Regions from separate parts of the Halomonas sp. CSM-2 genome, predicted to be linked through region 4. Evidence: predicted binding sites of a transcription regulator. Region 4 holds the regulator's gene; each other region holds the start of a gene.

Region 1 (5,640 bases), on a different contig from region 4:
GCGCTGGCCCTGGGGGCCAATGATCGCTACCACCGGGCCGATGCTGACCGCTTCGTCTTCCTGGTAGCTTTGCACGTCGACTCGAACCGAACAGCCCTGGTAGCGGGCGGAGATGATATCACCGGTATGCGGTCTGGCGTCGTGGTTGGGATCCTGGGCGTAATGGTGCGCAACGCTGGCGCTGCCTGGCATATCCCATTCAATGTGCCGATGCATAGAAAACTCCTTCTTCGTGGTGCGTTGCAAGCAACAAAGATAAATATCGTTATATTAGCGTAGCTTACTTATTCGCTACTTTCGCCCTGGTTAGGCTGTCCGACGTGTTGAAACATGAAGTTAAGCGCTGCGGGCAGACTGGCCTGCCAGACTCTCCAGGTATGGCCGCCGGGGTAAAGGTCCATATGCACTGAGGTGGGTTGAATCTTTTCCATGGCCTGGCGCAGTTGCCGGGCGTGAAACTCGGCGTCATATACATCACTGCGCCCTGCGCTGATATACATTGGAACGTGGGGCACGTCGCTATGCTCTTCCAAGGGGCGAGGCGTCACTTTGATGCGGTAATCCTCAAGGTGCGCGGTGTAGTTCAACTGCTGCCAAAGCTGGCGGTCGAACTCGCCCTGCTCGTCAAGAAAGGCAGGGTGACGGTTGGCAGAGGAGTTGTTGGGTGGAAAAGGCACATAGCTCGCGGGACTGAGCGCGGCGACGGCCGCGAAAAGGTCGGGGCGCTCCAGGGCGAAGTTAATCGCGCCAAAACCGCCGGCCGAGAGCCCACCCACGCCGCGCATCGAGCGCTCGTCGCCCACACGGTAGTGGTTTTCCACATGGGGCATGAGGTCGTTGAAAAAGGCACTGCGGGCCGCTTCGTTATGGCCATCGACCCACCAGCTGCGGCTGCCGGGCATGATGAAGACGCTGGGCGGAATGTGCCCGGCACGAATCAACCGGTCAGCGGTCTGCTGCAAATTGCCCTTGGCCAGCCAGTCGCGTTCGTTACCAAACGAGCCGTGCAGGAGGTAAACCACAGGGTAGACGGTGTCGCTGTTTTCAGCATAGCCATCAGGCAGGTAAACCGTGTAGGGGTAGGGGTTGCCCAACGTCGGCGAATCGAAATGGTGTCGCTCCACACTGCTGGCGAGGGCGGTTGAAGTGGCCGCCAACAGCCCCGCGAGTAAACCAAACAGGCTGATGAATCCGAGCCGCCAAAGTGGGCGTTTCCTCATGAGCACCTCGTCTGTCGGGAATTCTCGTGTTCTACCGGGGTCGGACAACTCACGGGGTGGGATGTTCAAGATGCTAATGCGTCGGCGTCGCGCAACACAACGTGGCGGGAGGGTTCATGCAGAAAGTGGAAGAAATCTTTTGGCTTAGAGCTTACGGCTGTATAGCCGTTTTTTTATTCCACTTGATGGACCAGGTCAACAAGTACGTCGACAACCTCGTCACTGATTTCATGCGTATCCCCCTGGTATTGGGGACGCCGATTTTCCTGTTTATTTCGGTGTTCGTATTTGCCGTTCGCTACGATAAAGCGGTGCCTGAAGGGTTCATACGCCAGCGGGTCAAATACGTCATGCTGCCGTATTTCGTTTATGGATTTATCTATTCAACGGCGGAGTGGGCGAAAAGGGGGGCAGAAGGTGACCCGGTCAACTTCTGGGCCAATGCCGTTGAGTATTTTGTTTATGCCGGCTGGCACGGTTACTTCCTGATCATTGCGATGCAGTTTTATGTCGGTTATTGGCTGTTTACCCGCTTGCGCCTCTGGCGAGTCAACCCGTTACCGTGGTTCTGGCTATCTTGCCTGATCAGCATGGCCTACTGGGGAACGGCGTACTGGCAGGGCGTCAATCCGCCGGGGTATCTGCTCTGGGTGGCGCCGCTGGGCTGGCTTTACCTGTTTTTCCTGGCGTTGGTGCTCGTGCGTTACTACCCGCTGGCCCCTGATGGCATCAAAGCCCAGCGACCGCAGTGGATGAAGTATCTGGCCCACCCGGCCTGCCTGGGCCTGTTTGTACTTGGGCTTGGTGTGGCAACACTTGCCCACCTGCCGGCCTTTACATCAAAAGAGGTCTGGGTCATTCCGTTCTTTGTGTTGTTTACGCTCTGTGCCACACGTCAGCTCAAGGGCTATACGGCACCGAATTGGGTCCGCCAGATCAATGTGTATTCGTTTGGCATCTATCTGGCGCATCCGATGTTTTTCATCGCCACCGACCTGATCATCGCGCCTTTATCGCTGCCCATCGTGGTTTACGCCGTAATGCTTGCGTTGGTAAGCATGACGGGCTGTATCTTGCTAAGCAAGGTGGTCAATACATCCAGAATCGGGGCGATGATGTTTGGCAAACAACTGAATGTGGCCATGCACTAGGCGACCCCTGGCGAGGTAGTGGCATTGTCGTTGGTCAACGTATGAATGCGGGTGGGGCAGGCATGCAGTCGCTGCATGAAGTCGTGCAGGGCGCTGCGGTCGAGGTCGGGGTCGAAGCCGCCCAGACGCTCCAACCACGTTCGTCGTACCGCTATGTAAGGCGGCGATTGAAGCGCTGAGGCTAAAAAGCGTTGTAACAGGCGTGCGGGAAAGGTGGGCTCACTGGGGCCGAGCACGACGGCATCCACGGCGTAGCTATCCAGCATGGGAAACATTGCCACCCAGAGGGTCACCGGCAGGGCCGTGGCGTGGAGGGCAAACACCAGCCATTCGGCCTGGCTGGTGGCGGCCGCATGGTTCAGCCGCGCACCCAGCGCGGTGCCCGGCAGGGTGGTGCAGTGGGCAGCGAAGCGTTGCTCCATCAGGGTTAACCGGGGGTCACGGAGCAAACTGGTTATCTGCAGTGTGAAAGCGGGATGGTCGGCGGCTGCTAGGTGAATGTTGCGTAAATGGCGGGGCAGTTGGGCACCCGTTACGCTGGTGTCGATAATAAAGCAGACCGACTTCATGGGTTGCCCTCCGGTCTATGTGTCTGGTTTTTGCTTATTGTAACTGATTGTGTATAAAAGTTTACTATAGTCTCTACCGTTTGGCGCGCAAGTAAATTAAGCGGGTGAATTTGGCTGCAATATCGAGTGCACCTCTGTGGTGCAATTAAGTCTGTTCTTGCTTATTTGTGGTGCAATAGTTGGCGACATTGGGTTCTGAATGGACGTTTATGCCTGATATGCAACATGAAGTGGCACCAGAGTGATTTTTAAAGTCATTTAAAAACAACTATTTGCCATTATTTTATGCCATATTGGTGCAATATTGGCACGCAACCTGCATTATTTGCGGTAGCGGCTAGTAGGTCATAGGCAAATCGCCTGGCGGCGTGCTACAACATTAGCCGGTTTCTATCGCTAGACGTTCTGTTGATGGCAACGGACAAACGTTGAGTGAATAAGCAAGGCAGGCGTGCCATGATGCACGCGACATGTCGAACAACATTTATTGGTAGCTTACTGTCATTAGCTTTAAGCCACGCTCATACCGGAGGACACTATGTCAGCCAAGACTCTCGCGCTAATTGAAGAGCATGATGTTAAGTGGGTAGACCTGCGTTTCACCGACACCCGCGGTAAAGAGCAGCACGTGACCGTGCCTGCCCGCGATGTGGACGAAGAGTTTTTCGAAAACGGTCAGATGTTTGATGGTTCGTCCATCAACGGCTGGAAGGGCATCAACGAATCCGACATGATTCTGCGCCCCGAAGATGGCACTGCCTATCTCGATCCGTTCACTGAAGATGCCACGCTGGTATTGCGCTGTGACATTATCGAACCGGCCACCATGCAGGGCTATGACCGTGACCCACGCTCCATTGCCAAGCGCGCCGAGGCGTACCTGCAGTCAACCGGTCTTGGCGACACGGCTTTCTTCGGTCCTGAGCCCGAGTTTTTCATCTTTGACGAAGTCCACTGGAAATCCGACATCCAGGGCGCCATGTACAAGATCACGTCTGAAGAAGGTGCATGGGCCACGGACAGCCAGGTAGAAGGTGGCAATCTGGGCCACCGTCCGCGTGTTAAAGGCGGCTACTTCCCGGTTCCACCGGTCGACAGCTTCCACGATATCCGTGGTGCCATGTGTAACACCCTGGAAGCGATCGGCCAGTCGGTAGAAGTTCACCACCACGAAGTTTCCAACGCTGGTCAGAACGAAATCGGTGTGAAGTTCAACACGCTGGTGAAGAAAGCCGACGAAGTTCAGGAAATGAAGTATGTGATCCACAACGTGGCGCATGCCTACGGCAAAACGGCAACCTTCATGCCGAAGCCGCTGGTGGGTGATAACGGTTCGGGCATGCACGTTCACCAGTCGTTCTGGAAGGACGGTACCAACCAGTTCGCAGGCGACGAGTACGCGGGTCTCTCCGAAATGGCGCTTTACTATATTGGCGGCATCATCAAGCACGCCCGTGCCCTGAACGCCTTCACCAACGCTTCTACCAACTCGTACAAGCGCCTGGTACCGGGTTTCGAGGCACCGGTCATGCTGGCTTACAGTGCCCGTAACCGTTCGGCATCCATTCGTATTCCGTACACGGCCAGCCCGAAAGGCAAGCGTGTTGAAACCCGCTTCCCTGACCCGACGGCCAACCCGTACCTGGCTTTTGCGGCGATGCTGATGGCCGGTATCGACGGCATCAAGAACAAGATTCACCCTGGCGACGCCATGGACAAGAACTTGTACGACCTGCCGCCGGAAGAAGGCAAGTCGGTACCCACCGTGGCAAGCAGCCTGGATCAGGCGCTGGAAGCGCTGGACACCGACCGGGCCTTCCTGACCGAAGGTGGCGTGTTCACCGACGAAATGATCGATGCCTACATCGAACTCAAGATGGAAGACGTGGAGCGGATCCGCATGACCACGCATCCGGTCGAGTTTGATATGTATTATAGCTGCTAACAACAGCGGCTAATCTCACCTATGTGGTGCAGATGATCCTAAACCCCGCCACGGCGGGGTTTTTTAGTTGAGGGGGACGCATGTTGCGCAAGGTGTTAATGGCGCTGACCAAAGGCTGGGGCATCGGCCTTGGTCTGGTGCTGGCCGTATGGGTGGATGTTACGGCTGCATCATCAACCGTCTATCGAGTGGTCGATGAACACGGCAATGTCACCTTTTCCGACACCCCGAGCGAGGGTGGGGAAGCGCTTGAGCTGGCGCCGTTGCCTGGATTGCCAAGCGAATACGCCGAGAGGTCCGATGAGCCACCGGCCACCTCACCTGGCCAGCCCTTCATGCCTTACGACCGCTTCCAGATTCGCTCGCCAAGCGATGGCACCGAGGTGGGTGCCGACACGCCGGTAATGCTGAGTATTAGCCCCCGGTTACGTGATGATCATCGGGTACAGCTGCGGGTGAATGGCAAGCTTAGCCAGTCGGCGCTGCACAGCGATGTGTTCTGGTTGGCAAACTTGCCCACCGGTCGGCATCGGCTTCAGGCTGAGCTATTGGATAGCCATGGGCGACGGCAGCACCGCACAAACACGGTGACGATTGTGGTGGCAGAATAGCGTCAATGCGCCATTATGGTGCATGTGGTCGCTGGAAGCGTCGATGACCTGCGCTAAAACGACTCGCCATGCACCGCCACACGGCGCAAGTGCCGTGCAAATCAGCACGCTGGCCCATTTGGCGCGCTTTTTGCAGTTCTCTCT
Region 2 (5,640 bases), on a different contig from region 4:
GGCGATAATGGCTATATTGCCATGCAGGTCAGTGGGTTAGAAGTGCTTCCGGGGGCCGGTCTCACGGATTCAGGAATTCCTCTATCATTAAATCAACTGATTACTCGCCATGAGAGCTTGATATGCCCGCGCTTGGTCAAATGAGCGACTATGAGATTCGCCTGATTCGTATTTTTCAAACAGTGGTGGAGTGCGGTGGCTTTACGGCGGCCGAGACCACGCTGGGCATCAGCCGGTCGGCAATCAGCCAGCACATGAACGATCTGGAAGGACGGCTAGGCTTTTCGCTGTGCCAGCGTGGGCGTGGCGGGTTCAGCCTAACCGAGGAAGGCAAAGAGATTTATCAGGCAGGCCTGACGCTGCTTTCCGCGCTTGAAACCTTCAAAAGCGATGTCAACGCGCTGCATCAAACCATCAAGGGGGAGCTGAATATTGGTATTACCGACAACCTGGTGACGCTACCCGCCATGCATGTCACCCATGCGCTGACCAGGCTCAGCGCCCCGGAACACGATGTGACACTGAACATACACATGGAGCCCTCGGATGCGGTGATTCGCGGCGTGATGGACGGCCACATGCACGTCGGCGTGGTGCCAGCGGTCAACCTGCCCACCAGCCTGAGTACTCAGCATCTCTACGACGAACCTTCCTATCTGTACTGCTCGGTGGGACACCCGTTGTTCGATAAGGCCAGTGACCGCCTCACGTTGGACGAGCTTGCACAGCATCCCGCCATATCACCACGCTATCCGCTACCTGCTGAGGCACGCCAGGCCCACGATGACCTCAACCTGCGCGCCTCGGCGTCAGACCGTGAGGGCGCGGCGTTTTTGATTCTCACCGGGCGTTTTATGGGATTTCTTCCCGAACACGTCGCCGACCAGTGGGTCTCGGCGGGCAAAATGCGCGCCCTGAATACCACAAGTCAGCACTACCTTATTCCCTTTGTGCTTATTGCACGTCGCGATCGCCGCCCCAATCGTGTGGTTGACGCCTTTTTACACTTCATCAATACGCCACAAACACCAACACCCGGCATTTAGCCGGGTGTTGGTGAGATATGTTGGAGAAGCGCACGTCGCGCGAACTAAGGTAGTTGCTCGGCCGGCTCCTTGTCAGCCACCGGCGCCGGACCCACCGACGGTGCGGAGGAAAGCACCTGACTTGCGACATAATAAACGATCGCGCCAAGCGCCGAGCCGGTAAACCAGCCGTAGTCGTAGAACCAGTACATCGTACCGGTGGTCAGCGAGATTAGCGTTAGCGCAACGGGCACGCCAAAGGCGATAAAACCGGCAATGTTCACCGCCGGATAAACATGGCTGTCCATATACAGACTGGGCACATCCAGGCGCTGTTTTTTAATCAAAAAGTAATCCACGGCCATGATACCGGCAATCGGGCCAAGCAGGCTGGAATAACCCAGCAGCCAGTTGGAGTACATCTGTTCCAGCGATACCCCTGGCGGGATGATGCCCGCTTTTTGGAGCAGGTCATAGCCCATCAGCAACACACCCACCGCACCAGTCATCAGTACACCACGGGTCTGATTAATCATTTTGGGCGCAATATTCTGAAAATCATTGGTCGGCGAGACAATATTCGAGGCCGTGTTGGTAGAAATCGTGGCGATGATAATCAGCAGCATCGCCAGCACTACCCAGAACGGGCTATCGATATAGCCGATCAACCGCACCGGGTCGGCCACGGTTTGACCGACAAGCGTCTCTGAGGCAGCGGTCATCACCACACCCAGTGAGGCAAAGAAAAACATTGTCAACGGCAGGCCAATCACCTGCCCGACAATCTGATCTTTCTGACTTTTGGCAAAACGACTGAAATCGGGAATATTCAGCGACAGGGTCGCCCAAAAGCCTACCATGGCGGTTAACCCGGCAAAGAAGTAGCCATACACTGACGCCCCTTCGGGACGCGATGGCGGCTGAGCCAGAAGCTCGGTCATCGAGGTGTGCGGCCACGCCCACACCATCAAGCCAATACCCACCGCCAATAGCAACGGTGCGGCCAGGGTTTCCAGCCACTTGATCGACTCCGCACCGCGAATGACCACATAAAGATTCATGGCGCCAAACACGAAAAAGCCGATGACTTCACCAACGCCGCCCAGTGCCGCCCACGCGGGTATCAGTTCCGAGAGCAGCAAGTGAATGGCCAGCCCGCCGAACATGGTTTGAATACCAAACCACCCACACCCGACCAGGGCGCGCACCAGACACGGCACGTTGGATCCAAAAATCCCGAACGAAGAGCGCAGCACAACGGGAAAAGGAATCCCGAATTTAGTACCAGGAAAAGCGTTGAGCGTGAGTGGAATCAAGACAATCACGTTGGCCAGTAATATCGCGAACAACGCCTCCCCCACGCTCAAGCCAAAGTAGGCGGTCAACACACCCCCAAGTGTGTAGGTGGGTACACAAATCGCCATCCCCACCCAAAGCGCGGCGATATTCCACTTAGTCCAGGTTCGTTCACTCGCCTGGGTAGGCGCGATGTCCTTGTTGAAGCGCGAGCTATCGCGAACATCGTCCCCCACATCCAATTCAATCAGCCCTTCTCGGTCTACCATCTGAGAGGTTGTTTTCGTCATTGGTCTCTCCTCAGTGTCATCTGCTTCCCGGAAAACCCTCACGGTCTGAGGCTCCCAAGCAATAAGCATGCCGACCGCCCGGCACTATCACTTAACTTATTGATGGAAAACTGTCTTCCGGGACAAGAATTTTATTATTGTCTTCATCTTGCTGCCCTTTAGGACACTACATACCCGACGGATTCAAAAAGGCTAGATCAAAAAAAATATTTGCACCAATTTTCAACATTAAAATTATGCCTAAAGACCCAAAATAATAACTAAACACATGATTTAAAAGACATATAAAAAAACATCAAAGCAGTGCAATGACTCACCATATTAGGGAAAACGCAAATCAAAAAGAAAAATAGCAAATTAACTCAACGAGTTAAAAAGGCCATTAAAAAAATATTCAACTAACTTGCTAAAAATCACATCCTGACGATACTTTCTTAAAAGCTGCCCTTACAGTCAGCTTTAGACTCCGCTACCCACCGTCAGATCATTAATTAATCCTGATGCAGTGAGCTAACACTAATAACGGGAGAGACGCTAATGCAGAAGATGAAAATCGGCCTGATTCAAATGGGCCTGAAAACCAGCACCGACCTAGAACCCGCGGCCATCCGCGACGCCATGAACGAAGCCCATCTGCCGATGATCGAGAAAGCGGCAGAACAGGGCGTGCAGGTGCTCTGCTTTCAGGAAGTGTTCAACCAGCCCTATTTTTGCCCCAGTCAGGACGGCAAATGGTATGCCGCCGCCGAGCAGGTGCCGGAAGGCCCCACCTGCCAGATGATGCAGAAACTCGCCGCCAAACACCGCATGGTGATCATCGTCCCGGTGTACGAAGAAACCGAGACCGGCGTTTACTACAACACCGCCGCGGTGTTCGATGCCGACGGCAGCTATCTGGGCAAGTACCACAAAACGCATATCCCCCAGATCGCAGGCTTTTGGGAGAAGTTTTTCTTCAAGCCGGGCAAATCCAACTGGCCGGTCTTCGATACCGCCTTTGGCAAGATTGGTGTGTATATCTGCTATGACCGCCACTTCCCCGAGGGCTGGCGGGCGCTCGCCCTCAACGGCGCCGAGGTGATCTTCAACCCTTCCGCTACTGTCGCCGGGCTTTCGCAGTACCTTTGGGAGCTTGAGCAACCCGCCTCGGCCGCGGCCAACGGCTGCTTTATTGCCGCCATCAACCGCGTTGGTACCGAAGCACCCTGGAATATCGGCAATTTCTATGGCTCCAGCTATATCGTTAACCCGCGCGGCAAGATCGAGGCCCAGGCCAGCGAAACAGAAGACGAACTGCTGGTGCACGAAATCGATTTGGACATGGTTCGCGAGGTACGCAACAACTGGCAGTTCTTCCGCGACCGCCGCCCGGAAACCTACACCCGCCTGACCGACGGCGAATAGCCCGGCCACCTGATAAGCAAAGGAGCGAGCAATGAGCCTATTGATCAAGGGCGGCACTGTCGTCACCAATACCGATACCTACCGCGCCGACGTGCTCTGCGTTGACGGTAAGATTCACGCTATCGGCACTGATTTAGACATACCCGATGGTTGTGAAGTCGTCGATGCCAGCGACCAGCTGGTGATGCCCGGCGGTATTGACCCCCATACCCATATGCAGCTGCCGTTTATGGGTACCGTGGCCAGCGAAGACTTCTACACCGGCACCGCCGCGGCCCTGGCGGGCGGCACCACCTCAATTATCGACTTCGTGATTCCTCAGCCGGGGCAGTCGCTGCTGGAGGCGTTCGAGACCTGGCAGGGGTGGGCCGAAAAAGCCGCCACCGACTTTGCTTTTCACGTGGCGATCACCTGGTGGGACGACAGTGTACGGGAGGAAATGGGCACGCTGGTGCACGAACACGGGGTCAACAGTTTCAAGCACTTCATGGCCTACAAAGGTGCCATCATGGCCACCGATGACATCCTGGTGGAGAGCTTTTCGCGCTGCCTGGAGTTGGGCGCGGTGCCGACGGTTCACGCTGAAAACGGCGAGCTGGTCTACCACATGCAGCAGAAACTGCTCGCCCAGGGCCTTACCGGACCGGAGGCCCACCCGCTTTCGCGCCCGCCCCAGGTAGAAGGCGAGGCTGCCAGCCGCGCCATTCGTATCGCCAGCACCCTGGGTGCACCGATTTATCTGGTGCACGTTTCCACCAAGGACGCCGTGGACGAAATTGCCTACGCCCGGGACCAGGGGCACCAGGTTTACGGCGAGTGTCTGGCCGGCCACCTAGTGATCGACGACAGCGTCTACCAGGATACCGACTGGGGCCGCGCCGCGGCGCATGTAATGAGCCCGCCCTTCCGCCCTAAAGGCCATCAGGAAGCGCTTTGGCATGGTCTGCAGTCCGGCAACCTGCAGACCACCGCCACCGACCACTGCTGCTTCTGCGCCGACCAGAAGGCCGCAGGCAAGGACGACTTCACCAAGATTCCCAACGGCACCGCCGGGGTCGAGGACCGCCTGGCCGTACTCTGGGATGAAGGCGTCAACACCGGCAAGCTGTCGCCCCAGGAGTTTGTCGCGCTGACGTCGACCAACACCGCCAAGATTTTCAATCTCTACCCCCGCAAGGGCGCGATTCAGGTGGGTGCCGATGCCGATATCGTGGTGTGGGATCCCAATGGCACGCGGACGATTTCCGCCAAGACCCACCACCAGAACGTCGACTTCAATATCTTCGAAGGCAAGACGGTACGCGGCATCGCCCGCCACACCATCAGCCAGGGCAAATGGGTATGGCGCGACGGCGATCTACACGCCGAGCGCGGTGCAGGCCGGTATTTAGAACGCCCTGCCTACCCTGGCATGTTTGAGCTGCTGGCCAAGCGTGCCGAGCTAAATGCGCCGATGGCAGTCAAGCGCTGACCCATAAAGAACGACCAAGACCAACAGCTGTGCCCATAACAACAGCGGAGGCTCTACCGTGACTAACCAACTGAACCATCTACCCAGCGCCAAAGAGGTCGGCACCTACGACCCAGCTACGCTGGCAAGCAACTTTAGCGATCTGCACCCGCCG
Region 3 (5,640 bases), on a different contig from region 4:
CCGACAATGCTCAGCAAGGTAGCGAAGCGATGGCATCGGTGATCGATACCATGTCGACGATTAACGATAGCGCGAAACAAATGAGCAGTATCATCGAGACGATCGACTCGATTGCATTTCAAACCAATATATTGGCGCTTAACGCCTCTGTTGAAGCGGCTCGGGCGGGTGAACAGGGGCGTGGCTTTGCCGTGGTCGCCAGTGAAGTCCGCCAACTGGCCAGCCGTTCAGCGGCAGCGGCAGCGGCACAAGAGATTAAGACACTGATCGACAACTCTGACACCCATATCACGCAAGGTAGCCGCCAGGTGCGCGACACCGGTAGCGTGATTAGCGGTATCGTCGACAATATTCGGCAGCTTGATACGTTAGTGAAAGAAATCTCGGCGGCTACCAAGGAACAAAGCTATGGCATCGAGCAGGTCAACGAGGCTGTCACCCAGATGGATCAAATGACCCAGCAAAATGCCGGACTGGTACAAGAAAGCACCGGGGCCACCCAACGCTTGGCGGATCTCAGCTTTGAGCTACGCCAGCGGGTTTCACATTTCCAGATTGCCGGGTCCCAAGCCGCAATGCAGACCCTTCCCTCCTCTCGCCATGGCTAAATAAAGCCTTTCTGGCTGGGCAAGTCCCTTACATGGCCTGCCCAGCCAGTCCTCGCACATTGGCTAAAACCACCTTAAACATCGCCCTGGTTATCCAGCTCTACTGCCTCATGCATTCGCGTTAGAATGTCGGGCACCGCTGCCTGAACGCGGTTCCAACTGGGAATAAAGGGTCGTTCGCGGGGATTATCCAGAAACAGGTTGCCCGCTTCCAGCAGGTTGCTGGCGAACAGTTCAACGGCCTGCTCTTCGCTGTGACGATCCAGACTCAAACCGTTCATAGTGGCGTCATGGTCATAAGCCTCGATCAGGTCCAACGCCAGCCGGTAGTAGGTGGCTTTCAGGGTGCGAAAATCTTCACTGCTGAACGTGATCCCTTGAGTGGCCAGCTTTCGGTAAAGGGCTTTGGCGATATCCAGGCTCATGCGGTTCAAACCGGTATCAGGGTTTTCCTCGCTGACCGGCTGGTGCTTATGGTCGTAGGCATCGGCAATGTCGACCTGACAAAGCTGACGCGGCGAGTAATTGCGCTGAAGCTCGGAGAGAACGCCAATCTCAAGCCCCCAGTCTGCCGGGATGCGGATCCCCTCCAACACGTCGCTACGCATGGCGAACTCACCCGAGAGCGGATAGCGGAAGCTGTCCAGGTAATCGAGGTAAGGCAACGGACCACACACAGTTTTTAGCGCCCTCAGCAGCGGCGTCACCATCAGGCGCGATACTCGCCCGTTGAGTTTTCCCTCGGCAATGCGCGGGTAGTAGCCCTTGCAGAAACTGTAGTTAAAACGGGGATGGGCAACCGGGTACATCAATCGCGCCAGCAGCCCCCGGTCGTAGGTCAGAATATCGCAGTCGTGCAGCCCCACCACCGATGACCGCCCAGACGCCAATACATAACCCGCGCAATACCAGACATTGCGCCCTTTACCAGGTTCAAGTGCGCCCAGCCCGTGCTGTTCAAGCTCGGTGTCCAGGGCACGCAGGCGGGGCCCGTCGTTCCATAGGATACGTGTGTGCTGAGGCAGGCGTGAAAAGAACTCCCGTGCATATAAAAACTGCTCGCGATCGGCCCGGTCCAGGCCAATCACGATCTCGCCGAGGTAGGGTACCTTGACCAGCTCATCGACAATGGCCGAAAGTGCCGGACCCTCAAGCTCTGAAAACAATGATGGCAGGATCAACCCCATCGGGCGCCGCCGGGCAAACTGGCTGAGTTCTTCTTCCAGCGCCTCAACCGGGCGACGCGTCAGATTGTGAAAGTCAGTAATCACGCCATTCTGGTGGAAATCACTCATGCGTTTGCCTCCTTTGCATCACGCGGATTGGTCGGCGTAAACGCGTTACCCCACCAGTGAGACATGCCTTCCACCCAGCCCTCGGGGCCAGTGGCTTGTGTGCGGTAAAGATGGGGGTTAGTAGGGTTAACCGTCAGCTCATGGTGGCCACGGATCACGACCGCCTGATCGACGACGTTTAACATCGACACGTCGTTGGGGCCATCGCCCAGGCCGATGGACAGCGGCTCACGACCGCGCAGCGCCCGGAATCGCCCAACCAGCCAGGTGACCGCACTGCCCTTGTCGGATGCACGACCCATAACATGATAAAAGCGGCCACCCTGGGTAAGTTGCAGGCCGTCACCTTCCAGGGCGCGGCGAAACGTCTCCAGCGACGCGTCATCGTCGTGCCACAGCAAGGGCTCGCTACCCTCGCGCTGGCGGGCAAGTTGTGCCTGGATAGCGTCGAGTCCGGTCAGCCCCGTCAAGTCGTCAAGGGTAAGCTCACTCATCGGGGTAAACCGCACATCGAGCCGTTTGCGCCAGACCTTCAAACGGGCCCGAATAAAGCCAATATCAACGCTTGGATGCTTGATGACCATCCCGTCGCGGCCGTTGCCCGGCCGATCCAGCCGCGCGTGGCACCAACCAGGCGGAAGGCCGATGACAGCACCATTTTCAGCCACGAACGGGGTCATCGTTAGCCCAAGCGTTTCACGCAGAGGAAGCAGTTCAGCACGCGTTTTACTGGTCACGGGGATCACCGGTATCTTCGCCTGCTTTAATCGGGCGAGCCAAGTCCTCGCCGGGGAAGCGTCATAGCTATGGTGGTCAAGCAGCGAACCGTCGAGGTCGGTGACCACGAGGCGCGACAGCTCCACTTGGTCATCGGGGGGCGCCGAAGCGCTGGCGTGTTCAAGCATGGCGCAGCCTCTCTACTGCTAAGCGGTGGACGCGCTCAATCACCACTTGTTGGAGATGGCGATGACAGCGTGTTTATTGCCTAGCACAATACGTGCCAACACTTTTAACGCTTTGATATCCATAAGGTGGAGAGGGGGAATACCCAGAGGCGAGAACGGTTGCCCCCGAGGCAGACATTGCAGCGCGCTTTTTTGGTGCACTCAGGGAGGGCATGCACAGACACCAGCGCCAGGATGGTGCCGCCCAGCATTACATTTGATAACAAAAAAACCAATACAAAGCTTGGCAAGACTTAATAAATAGCTATACTCAAATTGTACCCACTGGCAACCCTGTACACCCCACCCCCTCTGCCAGTGGGCTGCAGTGAGCCAAGCCCTTTATGCCCGCCTTCCCCGGCGGGCTTTTTTTCTGCAAGGGTTTTATTCTACGTGGATGACAACTTCGACTCGGCGGTTACGCGCCCGCCCTTCTGCCGTGTCATTATCTGCCAGGGATTGAGTAGCCGCCAGCCCAACGGCACGTAAGCGATCCGATGCAACGCCCGCCTCTTCCAAGGCCTCCACAATCGCGATCGCCCGGGCACTGGATAGCGCCCAGTTGGATGAATATTCAGGGGTGTCAATCGTTCGACTATCCGTATGGCCCTCAACCCATACTTCACCGTCATAACGCTGGATGGTGTCAAGCAACGTGCTGATCAGTTCGCTTCCACCATCGGTTAACCCGGCTTCTGCTGAGGGAAACAGCAGCTTGTCCTGCACTCGCAAACTGATACCTTCTTCTACCCGTGAGACTTCGACACCTTCTAAATCAGGTAGATAAGGGGAGCTCTCCATCTGCTCTCTCAGGGCCAATGCAGCGTCAATGGCATTATCGCTGAGCGTCTCGACATTACTTGGGGGGTTATCCGTGAGGACCACCATATAATCAGCCAGCGGAAATTGAAGCGCTGACTGTTCAACCGGCACCAAGGGCATCGGCAAACGGCGTTCAGGCAACGCGGCTGGTGATTCTGCTACCGGGTCAGGCATGGCGAGCAGCGGGGGGACACCCCGCGTGGTTCGTCTGGGGCGCCCAGCCACCCCCTGAGCCGCCGTGATCGTGCTGGTCAGCAACTCGCCACCCAGCCAGTTGGTTGAATATCTTCGCTCATCACGCATATTGGCAAGGGCTTCTGGCAGCGGTACTTCAAGCGGCAGAGGCGAATCAAAAAGCGGTTCAGGTGGTGGTTCTGTGGCCATCCACGCCGGGCTTGTGGCACCGGCTGCCGCAATAATGATCACAAACAGCGCCACCAGCAGCGTCATGATATCGATGTAGCTCACCATCCAGATGCTACCGCTGTCATCTTCACGGTACGGGGACATGAGCGAGTCGTGGCGAGGTCCACTGCGGTGATCTTCAAGCATCCGTGTGATTACTCATTCAAGTTTTTGGCCCCCTGGCCGACTATTAATGCGTGGCGTTGTCATTAGCGCTGCCTAGTCTATCAAAAAGCCGTTTCGTAGCGAGAAGGAACCACCCGGTGCGCACCCGTAAAATTGATATACCCTCGTCAGCGCTACGCCCACTCGTCATCGGCATGGCCTGTCTGACGCTAAGTGGCTGCTTCTATGCCAATACCTCGCAAGCGCCCATTGCCACTACGTATCCCTATAGTGAACAGCAGCGCATGCAGGCTGCCCATCACTGGAATGTTCTTGCCCGCCATGAGGCGACGCAGATCCTGAAGCGCGAGCGTGTCCGTTTCCGCGATTTACACATCCCGGATGCCCCGCAAGACGCCAACCACGCCTACAGCGGCGGCGAATTTGGCCGCGGCTTTCGGACTCTGCTCACCAGTGAACTGGTCTCGCGCGGTGCCAACCTGACCACCAAACCTCTGCCCAGCAGCGCCGAGGTTCATATTGACGTTGACGTCGTTGAGCACCGGGATCGAGACTTTGTACGCCCACCGATGGGGGCATTCACCGCCTTGGCAGGCGGTATAGCCGTGGCCGCGATACCGATCAATCAATGGGCGGAACCCGCCCTGGGACTTATCCCGGCCGCTGTCGCCGCTGACGTGACCAGCGGCAGTTGGACACACACCGGTAACGAAGAGATCATCGTCACCACCCAGATTCTCGACGGTGAGCAAATCCTCTATTCATCGTCGAACATTTATTACATTAACAGCGGCGACCGACGTCACTATGCGCCCGACCGTACCCCCTCAGCGCCGTCAACGCCGTCGGTTTCCATTACGGATAGGTGGTAATGCCATGTCTGCGATGTCATTTTCCGTTATGCACTTAACGCGCCCGCTTTCCGCTATCCGGTGGTTAACGGCCGGTCTTTTTGTATTGAGCCTTATGGGTTGTAGTGCGCTTGGCGGCGGTAATACGCAACAACAGGAACCCGCTCCAGACCTGCCCGAACTTGCACAAAAAGCGGCTGAGCAGATGGTGGCAAGCAACCCCGACATAACACGTTATAGCCCCATGATTGCCGCGACGTTCGTGAGCATCGACAACCTGAGTCAATCCTCCACGCTTGGGCGTATCAGCTCGGAACTCATGGCATCGGCACTGGGGCGCCAGGGCATGCAGGTGCGCGAGGTCAAGATGCGCGACAGCATGTTTATCGAAGAAAGCGTTGGCGAGCTGATCCTGTCTCGGCAAGTTCAGCGTCTGAGCGCACAGCACGATGCACGCTCCATCTTGATGGGAACCTACGCACAGGGGCAGGATTATGTCTACGTCAGTGCCCGCGTGGTGCGTTCAAGTGATGCCATGGTCCTGGGGAGTGCCGACTTCAGGCTTGCGTTGAACAACAATACGCGCAGC
Region 4 (5,640 bases):
AGGCAGGACGGGACGTAACGGGGATTACCCAGTCGGACGGGGCATCGTTGTCCAGCGGTGAAGGCGTGCGGGTGTACGCCAACAGCCATGGCTTCATCGGTACCCAAAAAGGTAGCCGACATTCGCTTTCCTGCATGTTGATTGCCGAAGACGAGCAAGGCATGCAGCGCGACATGGACTATACCTCGGCACGTGATCCTGGGCAGTTAACCGACCCGGCGACGGTAGGCCGCGAAGCGGCGAGACGTACGTTGCGTCGGCTGGGGGCCAAACGGCCACCTACCGGTACGTATCCGGTGTTGTTCGATCCAAGTCTGGCCAGTGGTCTGGTGGGCCATCTGATGGGCGCGCTGGCAGGCGGTGCGCTATACCGTCAGGCCTCATTTCTGTGTGATCGACTCGATACCGCGCTGTTTCCCGATTGGTTCAGCCTGGAAGAACGACCCATGGAAATCGGCGCGACGGCGAGCTCACCCTTCGACGGAGAAGGTGTTCAAACGCGCAACAACCGCTTTATCGAAAACGGCCAGATAGCAAGCTATATGTTGTCCTCCTACAGCGCACGGCGTTTGGGAATGAGTACCACGGGTAATGCTGGCGGCGCGCGCAATTTGCGCATTACCGCGCCGTTATCCAGCCCGGCAGCCCTGTTCGAGCAAATGGGCACTGGTGTCTGGGTGACTGAGCTGATGGGGCAGGGAATCAATGGCGTGACCGGCGATTATTCCCGCGGTGCGGCCGGTTTCTGGGTCGAGAAAGGCGTGGTTCAATACCCGATCGAGGAGTTCACTATTGCGGGCAACCTGGAGCGTATGTTCGGAGGCCTGGTAGGCGTGGGAGATGATATCGACCGCCGGGGTAGCATCCATTCCGGTAGCTGGTTGATTGATGGCATGACCATCGCCGGTAACTAACCAAGCGTTGAAGGCAGGGCTTTACTTGTCTTCGTCAAAGCGAGCGTCGAACAGCGATTGAATGGCATCCAGCGCCTGTTCGGCGTCATCGCCTTCTGCCTTGATGCATAGCTCCGTGCCACAGGGCGCCGCTAGCATCAGCAGTGCCATGATATTGGCGGCATCGGCTTCCTGTTGCTGTTTGCAAATGCGTACGTTGGCGTCAAATTGTTGACTGCACTGAACAAGCTTCGTGGCGGCCCGCGCGTGAAGACCGCGTTGGTTAGTGAGGGTAAGTCTACGTTCTGGCACCCTGGTTCCTTTTGGCTATGAGGGTCTTCGTGATAGCGGGTCAATGTGGCTCGAACTTAAAGCGGCGCGTTAACCGTGTACTGCAAGCCTAGCTCGCGGTGGCGTAATTTTACTTCGCCCTGTTGGCTGGCGATGCGTTGCGCCAGTTGTTCAGCCATATACACGGAGCGATGCTGACCGCCGGTACAGCCGATCGCAATGGTCATGTAGCTGCGCTGGCTATGCTGGTAGGCGGGCAGCCAGCGTTCAAGCCATGCCTGAATATCGCTGGTCATGTCATCGACCAGTGGGTAGCTGGATAAAAACGCAATGATGTCGGCATCGCGGCCAGTGGAGCCTCGTAGCACAGGGTCCCAGTAGGGGTTTGGCAGGCAACGGACATCAAAGACAATATCGGCATCCAGCGGAACGCCGCGCTTATAGCCGAAGGACTCGAAGGTCAGCGTTAGCTCATCGCGCCGCTGATGGGCGACTTGGTCGGTGATGCGCCGACGAAGGTCATGGACTGAAAGCCGCGTTGTGTCGATGGTCAAATCGGCCAGATCGCGTATCTCGTGCAGCGTTTGCTCTTCTTTGTCGATGGCTTCTTCTAGCGTGAGACTGCTGTTGCGCGTGAGCGGATGCCGCCTGCGAGTGGCTGAATAGCGCTCCAGTAAAATACGTGCGTCGGTGGTGAGATACACGATCTGGCACTTGATGGTCCGCTGTCGAAGCTCTTTGAGCAGTTCTGGAAGTTTGGCAAGTGCGCCTGGCAGATTGCGTGCATCAATGCTGACAGCCAAGTGGGAGCGATCACCCTGATCACGCAACTCATCCACCAGCGAGTCCAATAGCATGGCGGGCAGGTTATCAATGGCGTAATAACCCAGATCTTCCAGTGCCTGTAAGGCTATCGATTTGCCTGACCCCGATCGGCCACTAATAATGACGAGTTGCATGAAGGCTCTCTTGCTTGCGGTCAAGCGACTTGGATAAACGCCCCTTGGTCAGGACGGTTCATTACGTGCCGACCTATTAAAGGCTGGCCGCCTGGTCGCGTATCTTGGCGGAGATGAGGTCCAGCAATTCACGTTGACTACCCGACTTACGTAGCTGCTGGCGCGTGTCGGCATCATTCATGATGGAAGCAACTTGTCCCAGCAGTGCGAGGTGGGTGTCGTCGGCTTCTTCAGGCACGAGAAGAACAAACACCAGGTCAACCGGGTCGCCATCAATGGCGTCAAAGTCGACCGCTTCATTGAGTTTGAGAAAGCCGGCGATAGGTGAATCACAGTGCGGGCTTCGAGCATGGGGAATCGCCACGCCGTTGCCAATCCCCGTACTGCCGAGGCGTTCACGACCAATCAAACGGCTGAACACTTCCTGGCTGTCGAGGCTGGGAATGTTTTGTGCGATAAAGGTGCTGAAAAACTCCAGCACCCTTTTTTTGCTGCCCCCGGGCACATCGTAGAGAACGCGTTCCGGGGGGAGGATTGTGGCCAACGTCATTGAATTAACGCACACCTGCGCCCTGGGCGCGGGCTTGTGCTTTTTCCTTATGCTTAACGAGCTGTCGATCAATCTTGTCCGCCAGGGCGTCGATGGCGGCGTACATGTCATTATCGAGGGCCTCAGCATGCAAGTCAGCCCCAGCAGCGTGGAGTGTGCAGGCGGCCTGTTGACGCTCTTTTTCGACCGAGAGCGTTACCTGCACGGTGGTGATGTTGTCGTAATGGCGCTCAACGCGTTCCAGCTTTTCGTTGACATAGTCACGCAAGGCGTCAGTCAGATCTACATGATGACCGGTGATATTGACTTGCATTGACGTACTCCTTATCCGTCGGACTGTCCTTCGATTGTAACCCTTTTTGGCGTTAAGCAAAGCCCTTGTGTTGAGTTTCCGTTTGCTTAACGTAAGCGACGCCGTTCGCTGGACGAAGGGATGCCCATGCCTTCGCGGTATTTGGCAACCGTGCGACGTGCCACGTGGATGCCGGCTTCCTCCAGCAGGATGACAAGACGGCTATCTGACAAAGGTTTGCCGGGGGGTTCTTCCTGAATCAGTTTTTTGAGACGAGCGCGAATGGCCGTGCTGGAGTGGCTGTCGCCGTCCTGGCCACTGATCTGGCTGGAAAAGAAGTATTTAAGCTCGAAAATGCCCCGCGGTGTATGGATGAACTTCTGGGTGGTGACGCGAGAGATGGTCGACTCATGCATCTCTACCGCATCGGCAATATCGGCCAGGATAAGCGGTTTCATGGCCTCTTCGCCGTGTTCGAGAAAGCCGATCTGGCGAGTGATGATTTCGCGGCCGACGCGTAACAGGGTGTCGTTGCGGCTGGAGAGGCTTTTGATCAGCCAGCGGGCTTCCTGCAAGTGATCCTTGAGGAACTGGTTATCATGACTCTTGTCGGCGCGCTTGATCAGGCTAGCGTAGTCGGGTTGAATCCTGAGCTTGGGTAAGGCCTCTGGGTTGAGTTCGAGGTGCCAGCCTTCGTTATCGTGGCGAACTACCAGGTCGGGAATCACGTAGCTATCGTCAGTGGCGCTGTAAACGCTGCCGGGGCGCGGGTCCAGGCTTCTGATCAGTTGGATGACGTCATCGAGTTGCACATCGTCCAGGCCGAGTCTTCGCTTGAGGAGGCGCTGATCATTTTTACCCAGCGCTTCAAGGAACTGGCGAACCAGACGCCGCGCAGGAATCAGCAGCGGTGTGTCACCGGGTAGTGCGGCGAGCTGAAGCATCAGGCATTCGCGAAGATCGCGGGCGAAGATGCCGGTGGGCTCGAACTGTTGCAGTCGCAGTAGAATAGTTTCAACCTCGCGCTGGCTGAGGCCTTCCACGCCCTGGTCTCGCAGTCCTTCGCGGATATCGGCAAGGGGCTGGGTGAGATAACCGTTAGCATCCAGTGCGTCAATCAGGCTCTCGGCCACCAACTGTTCACGTTGGCTCAAATCGGTCATGGCGAGTTGCCAGAGGAGGTGGCCATGCAGCGTTTGCCCGGTGGCCTGGCGCTCGAAGTCAGGTCCCTCGCTACTTGTGCTGCCACTGCCCATCGTATCCTGATAGGTATCTGACCAGTCGCTATCGACGGATAGCTCCTTGGGAATGCTATCTGCCCACTCGCTTGCTTCCGGCTCGCTGTCAGCTTGCTCGCTTTCGCTGAACTCATCTTCCTGCTCGAGCATGGGGTTGGCGTCAAGCGCTTGCTGGATTTCCTGGCGTAAATCGAGCGTTGATAGCTGTAGCAGGGCAATTGCCTGCTGCAGCTGGGGTGTCATGGTGAGCTGAGTGCCGATCCGCAGTTGAAGAGAAGCTTTCATGACCATCTGAGAACCACTCGTTTATCGGAAAGCATCCACCCTAGTGCGAGTTGTGTTTGGGTGCAAGTGCAATAAGTATGCCATCGGCAATAAATATGCCACTGCTGGCTTTAGAGACGGAAATCAGCACCTAGGTAAACGTCACGCACCTCCTGGTTGTCAAGAATGGCGGCCGGCGAACCGCTGGCGATAATATGCCCGTCGCCGACGATATACGCCACATCGCAAATATCCAGCGTTTCACGCACGTTATGATCGGTAATCAATACGCCAATACCTCGCTCCTTCAAGGCGCGGATGATCGACTTGATATCGCCCACGGAGATGGGGTCTACACCTGCGAAAGGCTCATCAAGCAGGATGAACGCAGGCTCTGTCGCGAGGGACCGGGCGATCTCGACGCGGCGCCGTTCGCCTCCGGAAAGGCTCATGCCCATATTGTCGCGGATGTGGGTAATATGGAACTCTTCCAGGAGTGTTTCCAGGCGTGCTTCGCGTCCGGCTCGATCCAGGTCGTGACGGGTTTGTAAAATGGCCATGATGTTGTCGGCGACGGAGAGTTTGCGAAAGATCGACGCCTCCTGGGGCAAATAGCCAATGCCTGCCTTGGCACGCTCGTGCATGGGTGCTCGGGAAAGGTCCAGGCTATCAATCCCGACGCTGCCTGCATCTGCCTTGACCAGGCCGACAATCATGTAGAATGAAGTGGTTTTACCGGCGCCGTTGGGGCCGAGCAAACCGACGATGCTGCCTTGTGAGATATCCAGGTTGATGTCTTTTACGACGCGTCGGCGCTTGTAGCTTTTCGCCAAATGGCGGGCGTATAGCGTTCGTGTTGCGCTGTTGTCGGCAACTGCCATCAGGCTCTCCTTATCCCTCGGGTTGCAGCGTCATGCGGATGCGCTGCGACTCTTGATTGTCGACGTCGGAGCGCGCCTTGACGAACTCGCGGTCGATAAAGTATTCCAGCCGCCCCCCGGTGAAGCGGTCGCCTTGCTGGATGATTTCCGCCTGGTCAATCAACTCGACGCGTCGCTCGGCGACATGGTAAATCACCCTTCGACCCCAGCCTTCCATCGGGCCATCCTGGTCTTCGGGCTGCCGCCGCAAATAGGCCCGTTCGCCCAGCGCC

The links. The regulator sigma-54, encoded in region 4, starts transcription at its own class of promoters, with help from an activator protein. The targets are predictions, from matches to a motif close to TGGCACNNNNNTTGCTNT.
Region 1: glnA (glutamate--ammonia ligase) is a predicted target of sigma-54. The motif match lies at 3,246-3,263, and genes of this name have one in related genera.
Region 2: B7L15_RS15175 (NCS1 family nucleobase:cation symporter-1) is a predicted target of sigma-54. The motif match lies at 2,667-2,684, and genes of this name have one in related genera.
Region 3: B7L15_RS02025 (HAD-IIB family hydrolase) is a predicted target of sigma-54. The motif match lies at 2,889-2,906, and genes of this name have one in related genera.

The regions. Positions count from the first base shown of each region.
Region 1 covers NZ_NBYR01000003.1:146,215-151,854, forward strand. The annotation lists gene B7L15_RS03545 (hypothetical protein) at 1-216, opposite strand, end outside; gene B7L15_RS03550 (alpha/beta hydrolase) at 285-1,220, opposite strand; gene B7L15_RS03555 (acyltransferase family protein) at 1,337-2,371, shown strand; gene B7L15_RS03560 (hypothetical protein) at 2,368-2,940, opposite strand; gene glnA (glutamate--ammonia ligase) at 3,479-4,885, shown strand; gene B7L15_RS03570 (DUF4124 domain-containing protein) at 4,966-5,496, shown strand.
Region 2 covers NZ_NBYR01000017.1:91,437-97,076, reverse strand. The annotation lists gene B7L15_RS15180 (LysR family transcriptional regulator) at 123-1,046, shown strand; gene B7L15_RS15175 (NCS1 family nucleobase:cation symporter-1) at 1,091-2,611, opposite strand; gene B7L15_RS15170 (nitrilase-related carbon-nitrogen hydrolase) at 3,149-4,015, shown strand; gene hydA (dihydropyrimidinase) at 4,047-5,486, shown strand; gene B7L15_RS15160 (NAD(P)-dependent oxidoreductase) at 5,545-5,640, shown strand, end outside.
Region 3 covers NZ_NBYR01000002.1:113,962-119,601, reverse strand. The annotation lists gene B7L15_RS02035 (methyl-accepting chemotaxis protein) at 1-608, shown strand, start outside; gene B7L15_RS02030 (glycosyl transferase) at 683-1,903, opposite strand; gene B7L15_RS02025 (HAD-IIB family hydrolase) at 1,900-2,808, opposite strand; gene B7L15_RS02020 (OmpA family protein) at 3,232-4,221, opposite strand; gene B7L15_RS02015 (hypothetical protein) at 4,395-5,072, shown strand; gene B7L15_RS02010 (FlgO family outer membrane protein) at 5,077-5,640, shown strand, end outside.
Region 4 covers NZ_NBYR01000005.1:91,375-97,014, forward strand. The annotation lists gene pmbA (metalloprotease PmbA) at 1-914, shown strand, start outside; gene B7L15_RS05370 (HPr family phosphocarrier protein) at 936-1,205, opposite strand; gene rapZ (RNase adapter RapZ) at 1,262-2,143, opposite strand; gene B7L15_RS05380 (PTS sugar transporter subunit IIA) at 2,220-2,693, opposite strand; gene hpf (ribosome hibernation-promoting factor, HPF/YfiA family) at 2,698-3,006, opposite strand; gene B7L15_RS05390 (RNA polymerase factor sigma-54) at 3,093-4,514, opposite strand; gene lptB (LPS export ABC transporter ATP-binding protein) at 4,619-5,368, opposite strand; gene lptA (lipopolysaccharide transport periplasmic protein LptA) at 5,379-5,640, opposite strand, start outside.